3 regions of the Streptomyces sp. NPDC054956 genome follow, and region 3 is predicted to be linked to each of the others. Evidence: riboswitches for the same ligand, from Rfam matches in the RefSeq annotation. Region 3 holds a riboswitch; each other region holds the start of a gene.
The links. A riboswitch is a leader RNA that binds a small molecule or an ion and turns the genes downstream of it on or off. The one in region 3 is predicted to bind cobalamin.
Positions count from the first base shown of each region.

Region 1 (7,151 bases), on a different contig from region 3:
GTGCGCGTCTTGACCGTCTCCGGGCGGGTCGAGTCGCCGATGTACGCCTCGGGGGCCGTACCGCGCAGCGCGCGGACGGTGGCCACCATGCCGCCGTGGTACTGGAAGTAGTCGTCCGAGTCGGCGATGTCGTGCTCGCGGGTGTCCGTGTTCTTCGCCGCGACCGTGATCCGCTTGTAGGCGGTCTCCATCTCGTCGCGCGCCGGGCGCCCTTCGAGACCGCGGCCGTACGCGTACCCGCCCCACACCGTGTAGACCTCCGCGAGGTCGGCGTCGGTGCGCCAGTCGCGGGAGTCGATCAGTTGCAGGATGCCCGCGCCGTACGTGCCCGGGCGCGAGCCGAAGATACGGGTCGTGGCCCGCCGCTCGTCACCGTGCACGGCCAGGTCCGCCTGCGCGTGGGCCCGTACGAAGTTGTCCTCCGCGGGCTCCTCCAGCGAGGCCGCCAGCCGGACCGCGTCGTCCAGCAGGCCGATGACGTGCGGGAACGCGTCGCGGAAGAAGCCCGAGATGCGCAGGGTCACGTCGATGCGCGGGCGGCCCAGCTCGGCGAGCGGGATCGGCTCCAGGCCGGTGACGCGGCGCGAGGCCTCGTCCCAGACCGGACGGATGCCCAGCAGCGCCATGGCCTCGGCCACGTCGTCGCCGGAGGTGCGCATCGCGCTCGTGCCCCACAGGGACAGGCCCACGGAGGCGGGCCATTCGCCGTTGTCCGTGCGGTAGCGGGTCAGCAGCGAGTCGGCCAGCGCCTGGCCGGTCTCCCACGCGAGGCGGGAGGGGACGGCCTTCGGGTCGACGGAGTAGAAGTTGCGGCCGGTCGGCAGCACGTTGACCAGACCGCGCAGCGGGGAGCCGGACGGGCCCGCCGGGACGAAGTTGCCGTCGAGCGCGCTGACGACGTGGGCGATCTCGTCGGTGGTGGCGGCCAGGCGCGGGACGACCTCGCGGGCCGCGAAGTCCAGTACGGCCGACACGTCCGCCGAGAAGCCGGCGGCGACCGAAGCCACCGCCTCCGGGGCCCAGTTCGCGTCCTCCATCGCCTGGACCAGCGCGCGGGCCGTCTCCTCCGCCTCGTCGGCGGTGGTACGGGTGGCCGCGGACTCGTCCAGCCCGAGCGCCTCGCGCAGACCCGGGAGCGCGGTCGTACCGCCCCAGATCTGGCGGGCGCGCAGGATCGCCAGGACCAGGTTGACGCGCGAGTCGCCGGTCGGGGCGCCGCCCAGGACGTGCAGACCGTCGCGGATCTGGGCGTCCTTGATCTCGCAGAGCCAGCCGTCGACGTGCAGCAGGAAGTCGTCGAAGCCGTCGTCGTCGGGGCGCTGCTCCAGACCCAGGTCGTGGTCGAGCTTCGCCGCCTGGATCAGCGTCCAGATCTGCGCGCGGATCGCCGGCAGCTTCGCCGGGTCCATCGCCGAGATCTGGGCGTACTCGTCCAGGTGCTGCTCCAGGCGCGCGATGTCGCCGTACGACTCCGCGCGCGCCATCGGCGGCACCAGGTGGTCGACCAGGGTGGCGTGCACGCGGCGCTTGGCCTGCGTGCCCTCGCCCGGGTCGTTCACCAGGAACGGGTAGATCAGGGGGAGGTCGCCGAGCGCGGCGTCGGGGGCACAGGCCGCCGACAGGCCGGCGTTCTTGCCCGGCAGCCACTCCAGGTTGCCGTGCTTGCCCAGGTGGATCATCGCGTCGGCGCCGAAACCGCCGTCCTCCGCGCGGGCCTGGATCCAGCGGTACGCGGCCAGGTAGTGGTGCGAGGGCGGCAGGTCCGGGTCGTGGTAGATCGCGATCGGGTTCTCGCCGAAGCCGCGCGGCGGCTGGATGAGGATGAGCAGATTGCCGCGGCGCAGGGCCGCGAGGACGATGTCGCCCTCCGGGTTGGCCGAGCGGTCCACGAACATGTTGCCCGGGGCCTCGCCCCAGTGCTGCTCCACGCTTTCGCGCAGCTCGGCCGGGAGCTCGGCGAACCAGCGCTTGTAGTCGGCCGCCGGGATGCGGACCGGGTTGCGGGCCAGCTGCTCCTCGGTGAGCCAGTCCTGGTCGTGGCCGCCGGCCTCGATCAGGGCGCGGATCAGCTCGTCGCCGTCGCCGGACACCAGGCCCGGGACGTCCTCGACGGGGCCGAAGTCGTAGCCGCCCGCGATCAGCGTGCGCAGCAGCTCCACGGCACTGGCCGGGGTGTCGAGACCGACCGCGTTGCCGATGCGGGAGTGCTTGGTCGGGTACGCGGAGAGGACCAGCGCGATCTTCTTGTCGCGGCGCTCGATGTGGCGCAGCCGGGCGTGGCGCACGGCGATGCCGGCCACGCGGGCGGCCCGCTCGGGGTCGGCGACGTAGGCGGGCAGCCCGTCCTCGTCCAGCTCCTTGAAGGAGAACGGGACGGTGATCAGCCGGCCGTCGAACTCCGGGACGGCGACCTGGGTGGCGGCGTCGAGCGGGGACAGGCCCTCGTCGTTCTCCTCCCAGGCGCTGCGCGAACCCGTCAGGCACAGGGCCTGCAGGATCGGCACGCCGAGGCCCGCGAGCGCGCCCGCGTCCCAGGACTCGTCGTCACCGCCGGCGGAGGCGGTGGCGGGCTTGGTGCCGCCGGCGGCCAGGACGGTGGTGACGACCGCGTCCGCGGACTCCAGCTCGGCGATCAGCTCCGGCTCGGGGGTGCGCAGGGAGGAGACGTACAGGGGGAGCGCCTGCGCGCCGTGGGCCTCGATCGCCTCGCACAGGGAATGCACGAAGGCGGTGTTGCCGCTCATCTGGTGCGCGCGGTAGTAGAGCACGGCGATCCGGGGACCCGTCGTACTACCGGGCGTGCGCTCCAGGGGGCCCCAGGTGGGGGAGGCCGCCGGGGGCTCGAAACCGTGGCCGGTCAGCAGCACCGTGTCGGAGAGGAAGCGCGCCAGCTGGTCCAGGTTGGCCGGGCCGCCGTGGGCGAGGTAGCCGTGGGCCTCGGCGGCGATGCCGATCGGCACGGTCGAGGCTTCCATCAGCTGCGCGTCGGGGGCCTGTTCGCCGGTCAGGACGACGACCGGACGGGTCTGGCCAGGGGCCAGGAGCAGGTCGAGGCCGTCCTGCCAGGCGCGCAAGCCCCCGAGGAGGCGTACGACGACCAGGTCGGCGCCTTCGAGGAGACCGGGGAGGTCGTCCAGGGGGAGGCGGGAGGGGTTCGCGAACCGGTACGGGACGGGGCCGTCCGCCGTGTTCGCGGCGCGAGCGCTGAGCAGATCGGTGTCGGACGTCGACAGCAGCAGGATCATGCGGCGGCAGGCCTTCCTCGGGGTTTCCGCGCCCCGGGCAGTGAGGACAGCGGGAGTTCCTGACTCATCCGGGGCCGGGGCCGCGGATTCACAGTGGCGGGACCGCGCCGGATTCGCACCGGGCTTCCTCCCATGTCGCCGTCCTCGGCGATGGCGGGCCTGTTGGCCGCCGAGGCCATCCTAGGTGCCGGGAGCCGTGGCCGGGAGCCGGGGTCGCGGGGCCGGGTGTGGCCGGTTCGGGGTGGTGATCGACACAGGGGGTGGGCGGAGAATCGTGGGTATGCTCGCCGCCATGCCCACGCCCCCTTCCGCCGTAGCGCGGGACGAACCCGTCATACGGGAACGCGGCGACGCCTGCCCAGGCGCGCTGCGCCTGCACGCCGCCGACGACGGGTACCTGGCGCGGGTCCGGATTCCGGGCGGACTGCTCGGCATTCAGCAGGCCTCCGTGCTCGGCCTCGCCGCCGACCGGTTCGGGGACGGGCACCTGGAACTCACCTCGCGCGGCAACGTCCAGCTGCGCGGGCTCGCCGACGGCTGCCAGGCCGGGCTGGCCGAACTGCTGGACGCCGCCGGGCTGCTCCCCGCGCCCGGCCACGAGCGGGTACGGAACATCGTGGCGACCCCGATGTCCGGAATCCTGAGCGCGGGACGGCCCCACGTGGTGCCCTGGGTCCTCGAACTCGACCGGATGCTCTGCGCGAGCGCGCGCGCCGCCGCGCTGTCCGGGCGGTTCCTCTTCGCCCTCGACGACGGGCGCGGCGACGTCGCCGCGCTGGGCCCCGACGTGACCGCGCTCGGCCGGACCGGCGGCCGCGCGCTGATCCGGCTCGGCGCCGCCGCCGACGCCGTGGAAGTGGCCGAGCCGGACGTGCCCGCGGCGGCACTGCTGGCCGCCGAGTACTTCCTCGACACCGCCGACACGGCCGGCACCCGCGCCTGGCGGGTGTCCGAGCTGCCCGCCGAACACACCCTGGAAGCGGCGGAGTTCACCGTACGACTGGCTGCCGCGGGCATCGACGCCACGCACATGCCCGAGGTGGAGTGGCCGTACGCGCCGCCGCCGCGGCCGTGGGGACCCGGCACGGGCAACAAGACGCCCCTGTGCGTGCTGCCCCCGCTCGGCCGGCTGACCTCCGAACAGTGGCGGCTGCTGGTGCGCGTCGCCGACCGGGGAGGCGGCGCGCTGCGGGTCACCCCGTGGCGGAGCATCATTCTCTCCTCGGCGAGCACCCGGCGGCCGGTCAACGGCTACGCCCAACTCCTGAGCGCCGGCCTGGTGGTCGGGCCCGACGGCCCCTGGGAGTCGGTGACCGCCTGCACCGGGCGTCCCGGCTGCGCCAAGTCCCTCGCGGACGTACGCGCCGACGCGCGGGCCCTCGTGGAGGAGGCGCGCGGGGAGCTGCCCGTGCACTGGTCCGGCTGCGAACGGCGGTGCGGGCATCCGCGGGGCACCGCCTGGGTCGACCTCGTCGCCACCCCCGACGGGTACCGGCTCGACGGGCACCCGGTGCCACGGAACGAACTTGCAGGGGCTGTCGCCGAAGCGCGCAGCCGACCCCCAGTGTCCGAAGACGCAGTGAAGAAATGAGCGAGTACACCGTGTTCGAGTACGAGAAGGACGGCGCCGAGATCTACCGCCAGTCCTTTGCCACGATCCGCGCCGAGGCGGACCTCTCCGGGCTGCCCGCCTCGGTCGCCCAGGTCGCGGTGCGCATGATTCACGCCTGCGGGATGACCGACCTGACCCGGGACCTGGGCTACTCGCCCGAGGTCGTCCTGCGGGCGCGCGCCGCCCTGGAGGCCGGCGCGCCGATCCTGTGCGACGTGCAGATGGTCGCCAGCGGGGTCACCCGCAAGCGGCTGCCCGCCGACAACCAGGTGATCTGCACCCTCTCCGACCCGGCCGTTCCGGAGCTCGCCGCGAAGATGGGCACGACGCGCAGCGCCGCCGCCCTCGAAGTCTGGCGGGACCGGGGCCTGTTGGAGGGCTCGGTGATCGCCGTCGGGAACGCGCCGACCGCGCTCTTCCGGCTGCTGGAGATGATCGAGGAGGGCGCCCCGCGCCCCGCCGCCGTCATCGGCGTCCCCGTCGGCTTCATCGGCGCCGCGGAGTCCAAGGACGCCCTCGCCGAACACCCCTCCGGGCTCGACCACTTGATCGTCCGGGGCCGGCGCGGCGGCAGCGCCATGGCCGCGGCCGCCGTCAACGCCATCGCGAGCGTGGCCGAATGAGCGGGGCAGGCACCGTTCCGGGGCGTCTGTACGGAGTCGGGCTCGGCCCCGGCGACCCCTCGCTGATGACGCTGCGCGCCGTCGAGGTCATCGGGGAGGCGGACGTCGTCGCCTACCACTCCGCCCGCCACGGCCGCTCGATCGCCCGCTCGATCGCCGCGAAGCACCTGCGCGCCGACCACATCGAGGAGCCGCTGGTCTACCCGGTCACCACCGAGACCACCGACCACCCCGGCGGCTACCAGGGCGCGATGGAGGAGTTCTACGAGGCCTCCGCCGCACGGCTCGCCGTCCACCTGGACGCCGGCCGGACCGTGGCCGTGCTCGCGGAGGGCGACCCGCTCTTCTACGGCTCGTACATGCACATGCACAAGCGGCTCGCCGACCGCTACGAGGCCGAGGTGATCCCCGGGGTGACCTCGGTGAGCGCCGCCGCCGCGCGGCTCGGCACCCCGCTCGTCGAGGGCGAGGAGGTGCTGACGATCCTGCCCGGCACCCTCTCCGAGGAGGAGCTCACGGCCCGGCTCGCCGCCACCGACTCCGCGGTCGTCATGAAGCTCGGCCGCACCTTCCCCACCGTGCGGCGCGCGATGGAGAACAGCGGCCGGCTCGCCGAGGCGCGGTACGTGGAGCGCGCCACGATGGCGGGCGAGCGGACCGGCGTCCTCGCGGACACCGACCCCGAGAGCGTCCCCTACTTCGCAGTCGCCGTCGTGCCCAGCAGGATCGGCAACCCCGGCAGCGTGCCCTCCGGACCGGGTGAGGTCGCGGTCGTCGGCACCGGCCCGGCCGGGCCGCTGTGGCTGACCGCCGAGACCCGCCGGGTGCTGGCCGACGCCGAGGTGCTCGTCGGGTACACGACCTACCTGGACCGGGTGCCGGTCAAGCCGGGCCAGGTCCGGCACGGCTCCGACAACAAGGTCGAGTCCGAGCGGGCCGAGTTCGCGCTCGACCTCGCGCGGCGCGGCAAGCGGGTGGCCGTGGTCTCCGGGGGTGACCCCGGGGTCTTCGCCATGGCCACCGCGGTCCTGGAGGTCGCGGGGCAGGACGAGTACAAGGACGTGCCCGTACGGGTGCTGCCCGGGGTGACGGCCGCCAACGCCGCGGCCGCCGCGGCCGGCGCGCCGCTCGGCCACGACTACGCCACCATCTCGCTCTCCGACCGGCTCAAGCCGTGGGAGGTCATCGCGGAGCGACTGCGCGCGGCCGCGGCGGCGGACTTGGTTCTGGCCCTGTACAACCCGGGCTCGCGCAGCCGGACGTGGCAGGTCGCGCAGGCGCGGGAGCTGCTGCTGGAGCTGCGGGCGCCCGAGACCCCGGTGGTCGTCGCCCGCGACGTGGGCGGCCCGGAGCAGTCGGTCCGCATCGTGACGCTGGCCGAACTGGAGCCGTCCGAGGTGGACATGCGGACGATCCTGCTGATCGGGTCGTCGCAGACGCAGGTCACGCAGCGGGCGGACGGGTCGAGGGTGACGTGGACGCCGCGGCGGTACGGGTGATCCTGGTCGGTTGACGGAGTGCGGGGGGCCGGGGCGGTGTGCGGCTCCGGGCTCCCGTGCCGGGTCCGGTGGGCGGGTGCGGGTGGTGTGCCCTGCGGGGCGTGGTCCCCTACCCGCCCTTCGCCCGTTCCCCGGGCTCCGCCCGGACCCGTTGCCGGGGGCCGGCCCCCGT
Region 1 is NZ_JBSGXB010000027.1:14,529-21,679, forward strand. Features, by position in the region: gene cobN (cobaltochelatase subunit CobN) at 1-3,245, opposite strand, end outside; cobalamin riboswitch at 3,286-3,410, opposite strand; gene ACWGDE_RS08020 (cobalamin biosynthesis protein CobG) at 3,538-4,836, shown strand; gene ACWGDE_RS08025 (precorrin-8X methylmutase) at 4,848-5,480, shown strand; gene ACWGDE_RS08030 (precorrin-2 C(20)-methyltransferase) at 5,477-6,979, shown strand.
Region 1: it holds a riboswitch for cobalamin, as region 3 does, so the genes downstream of both, cobN (cobaltochelatase subunit CobN) here and ACWGDE_RS27755 (cobalamin biosynthesis protein) in region 3, are expected to answer to the same signal.

Region 2 (7,151 bases), on a different contig from region 3:
AGGGCTGCCGCCGGCCTGGGGCGGGGCGATGGGCCGCCTGGTGTCCGAGGTCGGCGCCTCCAGGATCCGCGAGCTCATGCTCACCTGCGACGTCTTCGACGCCGACACGGCCCACCGCATCGGCCTGCTCCACCGGACCGCCCCCGTGGAGGAGCTGGACAAGGTCGTCGACTCCTGGACCAGGCCCCTGGTCAGACGCTCGCCCGAAGCGCTCGTCCTGACCAAGCGCATGCTGGCCGGCTACGCTCGCGCGGACAGAACGGCAGACGTCTCCCTGCTCGACGCCCACCTCCTGGCCGCCACCCTCCAGCAGCACACGAGAAGTTGATCCCACCCGACCCGCGACGGGCCACCGAAGCCGGCTCATGGGGCCCCCTTCGGCCCGTCGGGATCCGAAAGGGCCGCCCCGGGCACGGGCCGGCGGGGAGTGGACTGGTACGTCGTACCGCGAGCGCGCCGAACCGCCGCTTCCAGGACGGCCTGCCGCCGCACGAGGCCGGGGCCGTCCGGCTCCGTGAGGCGGAAGCCGTGGAGCCGCACGGCATCCGGATCGACGCCTTCGAGCACCGGCCACCCTTCGAGGGCGAACCCGAAGAACCCCCGCAGCGCGGCCTCGCCCAGTTCGAGCGGGTGGAAGGGCAGCGGATACGGCGTCTCGTCCTCCCAGTCCGGGTCCCTCTCCACCGGGTGTTCACCGGCCCAGTACGGGGCCTCGAAGGCGTACGGTTCACCGATGTCCTCGACGACTCCGCTGTCGGGCGACAGGCTCAGCGAGCGGACGAGCCGACCGTCCTCCCAGACCGCGAAGGTCAGCGCGTCCACCACGCTGTGCATGGCGTGCAGGACCATCCTGCGTCCGGCACCCGCCACGACCAGGTGCGCGGGCAGCCGCGACGGACGGACGGTCATCAGGCGCCGGTCACAGACGATGTCCACGCCCGGGAAGCTCGCGGCGTAGGTGAGCCCGTCGGCGGGGTAGGTGCCCTCGCCCAGGCTCTCGCCCTCCGCGGGCTGCGTGCCCCAGCCTGGATACAGCCGCCCGACCAGTTCCTCCGTCTCCCCGGCGCCGGCCGCCGTCGCCCGGCGCAGGGCAGCCGGGATGTCCCCGTCCGCGTAGGCCAGCAGGCCCGTCTTGGCTCCCACGAGTGCCCTCCCCCCCTCGAATCCGTGTGGGATGGACGCTAGCGGTAGCCACTGACAATGGGGGGCGGGGGCGTTCTAGGCGGACTGCTGCTCGTAGCCGGCGAGGCGGACGCAGATGGTGAGGCCCTCGATCGCCTGTTCCAGGTCCGCGAGGGTCGGGTAGCTGGGGGCGATGCGGATGAGGGCGTCGCGGGGGTCGTCGCCGTGCGGGTGCGTGGCGCCGGCCGGGGTCAGGACGATGCCCGCGGCCGCGGCGCGGCGTACGACCTCCTTGGCGCAGCCGTCCGGGACCTGGAGGGCCACGAAGTACCCGCCCTTCGGCGAGGTCCAGGTCGCGAGTCCGGTCTCGCCGAGCTCCGCGTCCAGGATGCGCGCCACCGCCTCGAACTTGGGCTGGAGCAGGGCGCGCTGGCGTTCCATCTGGGCCCTGACCCCGTCCTCGTCGCGCAGGAACAGGGCGTGCCGCAGCTGGTTGACCTTGTCGGGTCCGATCGACCGCTTGGAGCTGTTGGCGAGCAGCCACTGGAGGTTCGCCGGCGAGGCGCCGAAGAAGGCGACGCCGGCGCCCGCCGCGGTGATCTTCGAGGTGGACCCGAACACGAACGCCCGGTCCGGGTTGGCGGCCTCGGCGCAGGCGGCGAGCAGGTCGGCGATCTCGGTGGGCTCGTCGGTGAGGTGGTGGGCGGCGTACGCGTTGTCCCAGAAGATCCGGAAGTCCGGGGCCGCGGTGCTCATCGAGGCGAGCCGCGCCACGACGGCGTCGCTGTAGCAGGCGCCGTCCGGGTTGCTGTACTTCGGTACGCACCAGATTCCCTTGACCGCCGGGTCCTCGGCGACGAGCCGCTCCACGGCCTCCATGTCGGGGCCCTCGGCGGTCATCGGAACCGGGATCATGTCGATCCCGAACCGCTCGCAGAGCGCGAAGTGCCGGTCGTACCCGGGCACCGGGCACAGGAAGGCGATCCGCCCCTGGTCCACCCAGCGCGACTCGGCGCCCGGCAGCACGCCCAGCAGGGCGTGCACCAGGCAGTCGTGCATCAGCTCGAGGCTGGAGTTCCCCGCGGCGAGGAGCTGCCCGGCCGGCACCTGGAGCACGCCGGCGAAGATCTCACGGAGCTCGGGCAGCCCCTGCAGACCGCCGTAGTTGCGCACGTCCGTGCCGTCGGCGGAGGTGTACCGGCCGCCGGGCAGGCTCAGCAGGTCCTGGGAGAGGTCGAGCTGCTCCGGAGCCGGCTTGCCCCGGGTGAGGTCGAGCGCGAGCCCGCGTTCCGCGAGGGCCCGGTAGTCCTGGCGGGCCCGCTCCAGGAGCGCGGTCAGGGTGTCGGGGCTGAGCTCGGTGGTCATGGTGGTTCCTCTCGCACGTGCCGCATCGACGGGTGGCGTGCCGAGGATACAAACCGGGCCGGAACGGGTGGGTGGAGTTTCGTTCCGGCCCGGTGGAGGTCAGGGCTTCGGGAGTTCCGTGCGGAGTTCGCGGGCCGCCGATACCAGGTGTTCCAGGGAGCTGCGGGTTTCGGGCCAGCCCCGGGTTTTCAGGCCGCAGTCCGGGTTGACCCACAGGCGGTCCGCGGGGATGGCTTCCAGTCCCTTGCGCAGGAGGGCGGCCGTTTCCGCGGTGGAGGGGATGCGCGGGGAGTGGATGTCCCAGACTCCGGGGCCGACTTCGCGCGGGTAGCCGGCGGAGGCGAGTTCGTCCGCGACCCGCATGTGGGAGCGGGCCGCCTCCAGGCTGATGACGTCGGCGTCGAGGTCGTCGATGGCCCGCAGGACGTCGCCGAACTCCGCGTAGCACATGTGGGTGTGGATCTGGGTTTCCGGACGGACCCCGCCGGTGGTGAGGCGGAAGGACTCGGTGGCCCACTCCAGGTAGTCGGCGTGGCCGTCGGCGCGCAGCGGCAGGGTTTCCCGCAGGGCCGGCTCGTCCACCTGGATCACCGAAGTGCCCGCCCTTTCCAGGTCGTTCACCTCGTCGCGGAGCGCCAGGGCGACCTGGCGGGCCGTCTCCCCGAGGGGCTGGTCGTCGCGTACGAAGGACCAGGCGAGCATGGTGACCGGGCCGGTGAGCATGCCCTTGACCGGCTTGGACGTCTGCCGCTGGGCGTACGTCGTCCAGCGCACCGTCATCGGATCGGGACGGGAGACGTCGCCGGCCAGGACCGGCGGGCGCACGTAGCGGGTGCCGTAGGACTGGACCCAGCCGTGCTGGGTGGAGAGGTAGCCGGTGAGCTGCTCGGCGAAGTACTGGACCATGTCGTTGCGTTCGGGCTCGCCGTGCACGAGGACGTCGATTCCGGTCTTCTCCTGGAAGGCGATGACCTCGCGGATCTCCGCCTCGATGCGCTCCTCGTACTCGGCCGCGTCGATGCGGCCCGAGCGCAGGTCGGCGCGGGCGGTGCGCAGTTCGGCGGTCTGCGGGAACGAGCCGATGGTCGTGGTGGGCAGCAGGGGCAGCATCAGCCGGGCGCGCTGGGCGGCGGCCCGGTCGGCGTAGGGGTGGGGGCGGCGTCCGTCGGCGTCGGTGACGGCCGCGGCGCGGGCACGGACGGCGGGGTCGTGGGTGATCGCGGAGGCGGCTCGGGAGGCGAGGTCGGCGCGGTTGGCGGCGAGTTCGGCCGTGATCGCCCCGGTGCCCCGGGCCAGTCCGCGCGCCAGGGTGGTGATCTCGGTGGTCTTCTGGCGGGCGAAGGCCAGCCAGCGCCGGATCTGCGGGTCGATGTCGCGCTCGGCGTCGGCGTCCAGGGGGACGTGGAGCAGGGAGCAGGAGGAGGCCACGTCGACCCGGCCGGCGAGGCCGAGGAGGGTGCCGAGGGTGGTCAGCGACTGTCGGTAGTCGTTGATCCAGACGTTGCGGCCGTTGACGACGCCCGCGACCAGCCGCTTGCCGGGCAGGCCGCCGACGGCCGCGAGGTCGGCGAGGTTGGCGGCGGCGGCCCCGGTGAAGTCGAGGGCGAGGCCCTCGACCGGGGACTTGGCGAGTACGGGCAGTGCGTCGCCGAGCCGGTCGAAGTAGGAGGCGACGAGGATCCTGGGCCGCTCGGTGAGGGGGTCGAGGGCTCCGAGTTCGCGGTAGGTGCGGGCGGCGGCGTTGAGCTCGGCGGGGGTGCGGTCCTGGACGAGGGCGGGCTCGTCCAGTTGGACCCACTCGGCTCCCGCGGCGCGCAGCGCGGCGAGCACCTCGGCGTACACGGGCAGCAACCGGTCGAGCAGGGTGATCGGTTGGAAGTCGTCCGCGACCCCGGGGGCGGGTTTGGCCAGCAGCAGGTACGTCACCGGTCCGACCAGTACGGGGCGTGCGGTGTGGCCGAGGGCGACCGCCTCCGCGAGTTCGGCCACCTGCTTGCCGGGGTTCGCCGTGAACCGGGTGTCGGGGCCGAGTTCGGGGACCAGGTAGTGGTAGTTGGTGTCGAACCACTTGGTCATTTCCAGCGGGGCGACGTCCTGGGTGCCGCGGGCCATCGCGAAGTACCCGTCCAGGGCGTCCGCCTGGACGGCGGCGCGGTGGCGGCGCGGGATCGCGCCGACCATGACGGTGGTGTCGAGGACGTGGTCGTAGTACGAGAAGTCGCCGGTCGGCACCTCGTCGATGCCGGCCTCGGCCAGCTGCAGCCAGTTGGCGCGGCGCAGTTCGCGGGCGGTCCGGCGCAGGGCGTCGGCGCCGACGCGGCCCTTCCAGTACCCCTCGACGGCCTTCTTCAGCTCCCGGTCGCGGCCCTGGCGGGGGTAGCCGTACACGGTGGCCGGTCCCACCGAGGACGTGGGCGAGGATGCGGGTGCCGATGCGGACTCGGACGCGGATGTGGTCTCCGGCGCGGCCGTCGCGGCTGTGGTGGTCGTGTTCGTGCGGGTCACGGAACTCTCCTTCGCGAGCGTGTCTCCCTGAACCCGGTGACGGGCGAGAGCGCGAAGGGTGACGCAACCGGCGGTCCGCCGGCAGCGCGTACCACTGGGTACGCGCGGGACGTCCGCCTGATATGTGTCGCCGACCCGCCCACGAGGTCACCGGGATTTCCGCGCGCGACGGGTCGCGCACGGGCAACGGGCAGGTCTTCGGACTCGCGGGCACGTCTGCCGGGGGCAGACACCTACCGGCCGTCGCTTCCCGGGCCCGTCGGACCCAGTGCGTATGACGGCTTTCGTTCCCACTCACCGCTGCGGGGCAGTCCCGGATTCCCACCGGGTTCCCTCTTGCGACGCACCCGTCTGGCGGACGGGGGCGAACCAGCTGCGTCGGCAAGCCTAGGGCGTCCGGCGCGAACGCGCGCGAGCCCGTACCGCATTGCGGACCGTGAGATGGGACACGGTGCGGGTACGGGGCCCTGCGCGCGGCCCCGTACCCGCCGGTGTCAGGCGCCCCGGCGCAGGGCGATGGTGTCGCCCACGTTGATCACCTTGTCGCGGTCGGCACCGGCGAAGGCGGAGCCGTCGACGCCGACCTTCCAGGTGTCGGAGCCGCTGTCGGCCCGGCCGTTGACCGCGGTGATCGGGCCGCCACCCGACGACGGGGTCACGCTCGTGACGCAGCCCGCCGGGGTGGCCGAGGCGGCGGCCGCGTTCAGGACCTCGCCGAGGGTGGTGGTCGTACCGCTCGGGGTGAAGGCGACCGAGCAGACCTTCAGGCCGCCGGCGCCGTCGTCGACGGTGAGCGCCAGCTTGGTGGCGGTGCCCGCGGTGAAGGAGGCGGCGGAGACCCACTGCGGGGCGCCGGGCGTCACCGGAACGGGCGGCGCGGAGGTGAATCCCCCTCCCGCGACGGCGCGCAGGGCGTCGATGGAGGCGTAGGCGGACGGGCCGGTGTCGGCCGGCTTGTACTTGAAGCCGCCCGCCGGGTCGTACTGGTTGGCGATCAGGAAGTCGACCGGGGTCTTGCCCGAAGGCGTGAGGAAATCGCCCGTCTGCGGGTTGATCCCGCAGGCGTTGAGCCCGGCGACGGCCCAGCCGTTGGAGCTGGTGTTGACCCCGTAGAGGGAGTTGAAGGCACCGGTCGGGGCGAGCCTGCCCCTGAGGAAGTTCTTCGCCCGGACCACGCCGGTGTCGGTGCCGGGGACGCCCGAGACGCAGAGGGCCGCCATCGCCGCACCGGTCATGTCCACGTCGCCCTGGGCGGCCAGGGCGGTGGGGTTGCCCTCGGCCTTGCCGAAGGTCCAGCCGCCGTCGTTGTGCTGGTTGGCGCGGATGCGGGCGACCATCGAGTCGGTCAGCGCCTGCGGGACGCGGTTGGCGCCTGCCCGGGTCTTGGCGCCGCCGAGCGAAAGGGCCGCGAAAACGGTGCCGTTGAAGTTTCCGGAGGGGCCGAAGTAGCCCGGCTCGGCGGTCTGCCAGTAGGAGTAGACGTTCGCGATCAGGTTGCGGGAGGCGGAGACGCGGGCCGGGTCGATGCCCGCGGCGTACGCGTTCAGGGTGCCGCGCTCGTAGTCGGTGACGACCGGGGCGGCGGACGGCCAGCCCGCCGTGGAGAGCAGGTCGCGGTAGACGGTGCGGGCGTTCTTCGTGGTGTCGCCGCCCGGGGCGACGTCGACGACGGCGGTGCCGGAGGCGGCGAAGGCACTGAACGCCCACTCGTTGGACAGGCCGGAGCCGGCGTACGAACCGTCCGCCGCCTGGAGCGACTTGAGGTAGGCGACGCCGTTCGCCCTGGACGTGGCGAGCTGCGCGGGGGTCGAGGTCGCGAAGGCGGGGAGCGCGGTGAGGGCGAGGGCCCCGAGCACGGCGGGCACCGCGAGCGCGAGCCGGCGGGGCGCACGGAGGCGGGGCGCGCCGGAACGGGACGCCACTGAACTGGGCGCGCCGGTACGGCAGGTACCTGAAGTGGGCGTGCTGGTACGGGACATGGCCTGCTCCTGGAATCGGCGGACGCCGGCCGCTCCCCCGCGCCGCGAGGCCGTGCGCGGGCACGGCAGGGCACGCCGGGGGCCGCCGCCCGGAACGCGTGGTACGGCTTCCTGTGGTGCTTCGCCGCATGGGCATTCGGGCTCGGAGACGGCCCCCGCCGTCCCACACCGTTGCGCGTC
Region 2 is NZ_JBSGXB010000115.1:6,338-13,488, reverse strand. Features, by position in the region: gene ACWGDE_RS19480 (enoyl-CoA hydratase/isomerase family protein) at 1-328, shown strand, start outside; gene ACWGDE_RS19475 (DUF6928 family protein) at 364-1,143, opposite strand; gene ACWGDE_RS19470 (aminotransferase class I/II-fold pyridoxal phosphate-dependent enzyme) at 1,219-2,487, opposite strand; gene metE (5-methyltetrahydropteroyltriglutamate--homocysteine S-methyltransferase) at 2,587-4,890, opposite strand; cobalamin riboswitch at 5,165-5,381, opposite strand; gene ACWGDE_RS19460 (hypothetical protein) at 5,487-6,971, opposite strand.
Region 2: it holds a riboswitch for cobalamin, as region 3 does, so the genes downstream of both, metE (5-methyltetrahydropteroyltriglutamate--homocysteine S-methyltransferase) here and ACWGDE_RS27755 (cobalamin biosynthesis protein) in region 3, are expected to answer to the same signal.

Region 3 (7,151 bases):
TGGCCGACGGGCCGGGCGGCCAGCCAGGCCTGGTACTCGGCGCGGGCCGGACCCGGGGTGAGCCGGGCGCAGCCGTGCAGCATCGCCGCGGCGGACTGCTCGATGTTCCCGGCCGGGCTCTGCGCGGCGACGCAGATCTGCTCCAGCTTGACCCAGACCGCCCAGCTCCCGAGCGGGGTGAGGGTGGCCCGGGCGGGTCCGAGGGTGACGGCGTCGACGGCGGCGAGCCCGCCGAGCGCCCAGCGCAGCAGCCGGGCGAGCGGTACGGGGGGCGCGGCCTGTTCGGGGCCGGGCGCCTGCGCGGTGGACTCGTACGGGACCTCGCACCGCTCGTCGCGCAGTTCGTCGACGCGCTGCCCGAGCAGGTCCAGCAGGTCGGGGACGGTCACGGGACCGGCGGAGAGCTGGAGCAGGGAGAGCAGCTGGGGCATGGCCTCGACGACCTCGGCGACGGCCGCGGGGGCGATGTCGGCGGGGGCGGGGTGGACCAGTGACCAGGCGTCGAACAGGGCGACCCAGCCGCGCAGTACGGCGGTGTCGTCCCGGTCCCAGGCGCGCAGGCGCCAGCCGGGGCGGGCATGGCCGCCGTGCACCTCGACCAGGCCGGAGAGCCGGGCGCGGTCCCAGCCGACCCGGATCTGGCCCGGCGTCAGGCGCAGCTCGGCGGCGGCGCGTTCGACGTCGTCGGCCGGCAGGGCACCTCGCGGTGCGGGCCTGCCGCCGTCTCCGGCACCGAGGTTGAGCTCGGCCCAGCGGGCGAGCCGTACGGCGTCGGCGAGCGAGGCGCGGGCCCTGTTCGCGAGGTCGGCCGTGGCGGGGGTGCCCGCCGGAGGCCTGGGGGTGGTCCGGGTTCGCCGGTCGGTCACCGCCTTGCGGGCCGTGGCAACGGACCGCGGGGCGACGAGTCGGAGTCTGGAGTCGCGAGCCAACTGCTCATCAGGCTTTCGGGACGTCACGTGAGCAGTCTCGCCCGTCACCGGCCGAAAGCCCAAACGGAACCGGCCATTGCCACGGGGCAGTGGATGGACAGACCGGGACAAGCCGCCCGCCCGGCCCCTCGCGACCCTCGCGCCGCGCCGACGGCGGAGATGACGGAGACGTCGGAGCGGACGACCCGTCACACGGTGTTTCGCGCGCCGGGCTCCGGTACGGGCCCGCCTCCGGCCTACATGAGAGGGGTCAGGAAGCGGCGCAGGGCCTCTTCGTATCCGGCCGGGTCCGCGTTCCACATCGCACCGTGCCCGGCTTCGGGAACGGTGCGCAGGGTGACCAGGTCGGGCCGGGCGGCGGCGAGCCGGCGGGAGGGTTCCCAGGGGGCGAGCGCGTCGTCGGGGCCGTGGAAGATCAGGACGGGGATCTTCAGCGCGGCCGGATCGGACCCGGGGGGCCTGCGGTCGGCGCGCAGGCCCGCACGGCCCTCGGCGGCCTTGACGGCGAGCGGGAGCAGCGGGGCCGGGGTGCGGCGCGCTGCGGCCAGCGCGCGCAGGGTGGTGTGCCAGTCCAGGACGGGCGAGTCCAGCACCAGCCCGGAGATCCGCTCGGCCAGCGCCGAGCGCTCGGCGGCGTGCAGGGCCATGGTGGCGCCGGTGGACCAGCCGTGCAGGACGACGCGGCGGGCTCCGTAGCGCAGGGCGTAGCGGATGGCGGCGTCGAGATCGCGCCATTCGGACTCGCCGAGGTGGCCGAGGCCGTCCGGGGACTCGGGGGCGCCGAGGTCCCCGCGGTAGCCGAGGTCCAGGACGGGCAGCCGGTGGCGGTGGAGGAAGGGCATGACCACCATCGGGTGCTCGCGGGTGGCGCCGAGCCCGTGGACGGTGATCACCCAGGTGTCCCGGGCCGCGGGGACGAACCAGGCGGGCAGCGCCCCGAGCTCGCCGGGGACGTCCACGTCGGCGTGTTCCAGCCCGAGGGCTGAGCCGGGGTTCCCGAGGTGGACCTGGGGGGTGAGGGTGACGCGGGTGCCGGGGTCGAGGCTGCCGTGGGTGACGGCGACGAGCCGGCGCACCACGGTGTCGGGCCCGTGCGGGGCGTCGGCGAGCACCGGCCCGACCACGGCGTGCACCCCGGGCGCGGTGAGCCCGTAGGTGCCGGGGCGCAGGGAGGCCAGCGAGCGGGTCAGCTCGACCCGGCCGGCGGCGGTGGAGTGGACGCTGAGCAGGGGCCCGCCGGGGAGCGGGCGGCCGGGCTCGGTCCGCAGGGCCGCGTCGGCGGCGTACCGGCCGGCGAGGGCGGCGGCGGTGACGGCCGCGCCGGCGCCGAGCAAGGTCGTGGTGACGGCCGCGGCCGTCGCTGTAGCGGTGCGCACCGCTCCAGTGTCGAGGCGGACGGGGCGGCGGGCCACCGGAGGAGATCATCGCGTCCGCGGGTCCCGGAGTCGTCCGCCGCCGTCCCGGAGGACCTCCGCCGCCGTCCCGGAGTCCTTCCGCTTGTCCGCGCGGGCGGCCCCGGCGGGCGCCTCCCGAGGGTGATCTGGGTCTCTTCCGGAGCCCCGGCCGCGCGGGGCGGCGTACCGGAAGTCCCGCCCGTAATGGTGCGGACACCCCGCCGTGACATGCATTAATCGATATATCCACACCCGAATCGGGGCGAAGGTCCCGATCCCGTGCCGTGTTGATACACCGCCTCGCCCCTGCCAGTTCACCTTCCGTTCATCCAGGTTGCCTACGGTCCACTAACCACTGACGTCAAACAGAAGCCTGGGTAAATGGAGCACATAACGCTTCTCCTCGGGATCGTGATCATCACCGCTCTCGTGTTCGATTTCACGAACGGTTTTCACGACACGGCCAACGCGATGGCCACCACCATCTCGACCGGCGCCCTCAAGCCCAAGACTGCGGTGGCCATGTCCGCCGTGCTCAACCTCGTCGGCGCTTTCATGTCCGTGGAGGTCGCCAAGACGATCTCCAAGGGTCTGGTCAACGAGGAAGGCATCCAGCCGGAGGTCATCTTCGCCGCCCTGGTCGGCGCGATCCTCTGGAACCTCGTCACCTGGCTGGTCGGACTGCCCTCCAGCTCCTCGCACGCCCTGATGGGCGGCCTGATCGGCGCCGCGGTCGCTTCGGCCGGCATGGGCGCGGTCAACGGCAGCGTCGTCGTCACCAAGGTGCTGATCCCCGCGGTCGCCGCTCCGATCGTCGCCGGCGCCGCCGCGTACCTGGCCACGAAGGTCACGTACAAGGTCGGCAAGGGCATGGGCGAGAAGACCTCGGCCAAGGGCTACCGCGCCGGCCAGATCGCTTCCGCCGGTCTGGTCTCGCTCGCCCACGGCACCAACGACGCGCAGAAGACGATGGGCATCATCACCCTGGCGCTCGTCGCCGGCGGCGCCATCGCTCCCGGCTCCAACCCGCCGGTCTGGGTCATCGTCTCCGCCGGTCTGGCCATCGCGATGGGCACCTACCTGGGCGGCTGGCGCATCATCCGCACCATGGGCAGCGGCCTGACCGACCTGCAGCCGCAGCAGGGCTTCGCCGCCCAGACCTCGGCCGCCAGCGTCATCCTGGCCTCCTCCTCCCTCGGCTTCTCCCTCTCCACCACCCACGCGTGCTCCGGCGCCGTGATGGGTTCGGGCCTGGGACGCAAGGGCGGCGTGGTCCGCTGGTCCACCGCCTCCCGGATGTTCCTCGCCTGGGGCCTGACCCTGCCCGCCGCCGCCCTGGTCGCCGCCGGCGCAGAGCTGGTCATGCGCTCCGGTGACATCGGCGTCGCCGCCGTCACGCTCTTCCTGGTCGGCTCCTGCGTGGCCATCTGGCTCATCTCCCGCCGTCAGGTCGTGGACCACAACAACGTCAACGAGGTCCCGTCGGCCGAGGCCGGCGAGCCCGGTGTCGTCACCACGGCGATCGCGGCCGTCACCGTTCCCCCGACCGTCGCCGCCGCCGGCAGCACCGCCGCGGTCACGGACGAGGAACTGAAGGCCACCATCCCGGCCGCGACCACGACTCCGGCAGCTCCGGCCGCCGCGGTCTGACCCCGAGAACGACAGAGGAATCAGCGGTATGAAGATCGACTGGGAAGCACTCGGCTCCGTCTTCGGTGTCAGCCTCTCCGCCACCGTCGCCCTCGTGACCCTCTTCACCCTGGGTCTGATGGGGCTCTCCAAGCACGAGGCCGCCACCGAGCAGGGCGGCGCCGCCACCCTGGCCCGCAGCGGCGCGTACGCCTGCTTCGCGCTCTGCGCGGCGGCCGTGGCCTACGGGATCTACCTGATCGTCTCCTGACGCGCGGGCACCCCTTTCGAAGGCTCCCTCCGGGTTTCTCCCGGGGGGAGCTTTCGTGTGCCCCCGCGTGCCCCGGCGCGCCCGTCCGCGTCACCCCGTCGCAGGTCAACGGCGAGTTGACGGGCCTTCGCGGTGCGTGGTGGACTGCCCGAGCCAATACGGCGGCATGGAGAGGAAGTCCGGTGCGATTCCGGCGCGGTCCCGCCACTGTCACCGGAGCGCTCGGGCCGAGTGCGACCGGGAGCCAGGAACTCTCGCCGCCGGACACGTCGAACCAGGGCGCGGACCCTGAGTGAGGACATACCTGCCACCATGCGTGCCGACCGCGTCTTCGCGTACGGCGCCACGGCCGGCCTGATCGGCGACCGGATCCTCGGGGATCCGCGCCGAGGGCATCCCGTGGCCGCCTTCGGACGAGCCGCCGCCGCCGTCGAACGGGCCCTGTGGCGCGACGACCGCGCGCGGGGCGCCGTACACACCCTGGTCTGCGCCGGGGGCGCGGCCGCGATCGGCGTCCTGGGCGCCCGCGCCGTGCGCTCCCGGCCCGCCGCCGCCCGTATCGCCCTGACCGCCGCCGCCACCTGGGCCGTCGTGGGCGGCACCTCGCTGGGCCGGGAGGCGCGCGCCATCGGCGGCGCACTCGCCGCCGGGGACGCCGAGACGGCCCGGGAGCGGCTGCCGCACCTGTGCGGACGCGATCCGCACTCCCTGGACGAGCAGCAGATGGCCCGCGCCGTCGTGGAGTCGGTCGCCGAGAACACCTCCGACGCGGTGGTCGGGGCCCTGGTGTGGGGCGCCGTCGCCGGAGTCCCCGGGCTGCTGGCCTTCCGCGCCGTGAACACCCTGGACGCGATGGTCGGCCACAAGTCCCCCCGCCACCTGCGCTACGGCTGGGCCTCGGCCCGGCTCGACGACGTCGCGGGCTGGCCGGGCGCCCGGCTGACCGCGCTGGCCGCCGTCCTGGCCGGCCCCGACCGGCGGGGAGCCGTACGGGCCTGGCGCGCGGACGCGGCCAAGCACCCGAGCCCGAACGCCGGGCCGGTGGAGTCCTCGTTCGCCGGGGCGCTCGGCCTACGGCTGGGCGGGACCCTCGCGTACGGGGGGCGGGTCGAGCACCGGGCCGTGCTCAACGGCGAGGAGGGGCGGCCCGTGGAGGTCGCGGACATCGAGCGGGCGGTACGGCTGTCGCGGCAGGTGACGTGGGTGGCGCTGGGGGCCTGTGTGGCGGCCCGGGCGCTCGTCCCACGGATCTCGCGGATCGCGCAGGACTCGCCTACGACGAAGAAGGGGCGGCGCGCATGAGCGGCGCGAAGCGCGGCGGGGGGCTCCTCGTCGCCGGTACGACATCGGACGCGGGCAAGAGCGTGGTCACGGCGGGCATCTGCCGCTGGCTGGCACGCCAGGGCGTGAAGGTGGCCCCGTTCAAGGCGCAGAACATGTCGCTGAACTCCTTCGTGACCCGCGAGGGCGCCGAGATCGGGCGCGCGCAGGCCATGCAGGCCCAGGCGGCCCGCGTGGAGCCGACGGCACTCATGAACCCGGTGCTGCTCAAGCCCGGGAGCGACCGCAGCAGCCAGGTGGTGCTGCTGGGCAAGCCGGTGGGCGAGATGAGCGCCCGCGGCTACCACGGCGGCAGGCAGGAGCAGTTGCTCGGCATCGTCACGGACTGCCTGGAGCAGTTGCGGGGCACGTATGACGCCGTGATCTGCGAGGGGGCGGGCAGCCCGGCCGAGATCAACCTGCGCCGGACCGACATCGTGAACATGGGCATCGCGCGCGCCGCGCGGTTCCCGGTGGTCGTGGTCGGCGACATCGACCGCGGCGGGGTCTTCGCGTCCTTCTTCGGTACGACGGCGCTGCTCTCCCCCGAGGACCAGTCGCTGATCGCGGGCTACATGGTCAACAAGTTCCGGGGCGACGTGACCCTGCTGGAGCCCGGCATGGAGATGCTGCGCGGGCTGACCGGACGGGCGACGTACGGGGTGCTGCCCTTCCAGCACGGGCTGGGCATCGACGAGGAGGACGGCCTGCGGGTCTCCCTGCGGGGAGCGGTACGGGAATCCGTGGTCGCCCCGCCCGTCGGCGAGGACGTGCTGCGAGTCGCGGTGTGCGCGGTACCGCTGATGTCGAACTTCACGGACGTCGACGCGCTCGCGGCGGAGCCGGGGGTGGTGGTCCGGTTCGTGGACCGCGCCGAGGAACTGGCCGACGCGGACCTGGTCGTCGTACCGGGCACGCGCGGCACGGTGAAGGCCCTCGCCTGGCTGCGCGAGCGCGGGCTGGCGGACGCACTGGCGCGGCGGGCCGCCGAGGGGCGGACGGTGCTGGGGATCTGCGGCGGGTTCCAGGTCCTGGGCGAACACATCGAGGACGAGGTCGAGTCGAAGGCCGGTGCCGTGGCGGGGCTCGGACTGCTCCCCGTACGGGTGCGGTTCGAGCGGGAGAAGACCCTGGCGCGGCCGGTGGGTACGGCGCTGGGCGAGGAGGTCTCCGGCTACGAGATCCACCACGGGGTGGCCGAAGTCCTGGGCGGGACCCCCTTCCTGGACGGCTGCCGGGTCGGCTCGGTGTGGGGCACGCACTGGCACGGCTCGCTGGAGTCGGACGGCTTCCGCCGGGCCTTCCTCCGCGAGGTCGCCGCGGCCGCGGGCCGCCGCTTCGTCCCGGCCCCGGACACGTCGTTCGCCGCCCTGCGGGAGGAACAGCTGGACCTGCTCGGCGACTTGATCGAGGAGCACGCGGACACCGCGGCGCTGCTGAGCCTGATCGAGACGGGAGCCCCGGCGGGCCTCCCGTTCCTCCCCCCGGGCGCGCCGTGACGCCGGCCCCGGCCCTGCGGGGCTGTTCCCCGACCCGCCCCTTCCCGAACCCGGGGGCCGGCCCCCGGACCCCCGCGCCTCACACGCCGGCGGGGCTGGAAAATCCAGC
Region 3 is NZ_JBSGXB010000224.1:60-7,210, reverse strand. Features, by position in the region: gene ACWGDE_RS27775 (hypothetical protein) at 1-956, opposite strand, end outside; gene ACWGDE_RS27770 (alpha/beta hydrolase family protein) at 1,166-2,305, opposite strand; gene ACWGDE_RS27765 (anion permease) at 2,705-3,973, shown strand; gene ACWGDE_RS27760 (hypothetical protein) at 4,002-4,223, shown strand; cobalamin riboswitch at 4,348-4,498, shown strand; gene ACWGDE_RS27755 (cobalamin biosynthesis protein) at 4,536-5,525, shown strand; gene ACWGDE_RS27750 (cobyric acid synthase) at 5,522-7,042, shown strand.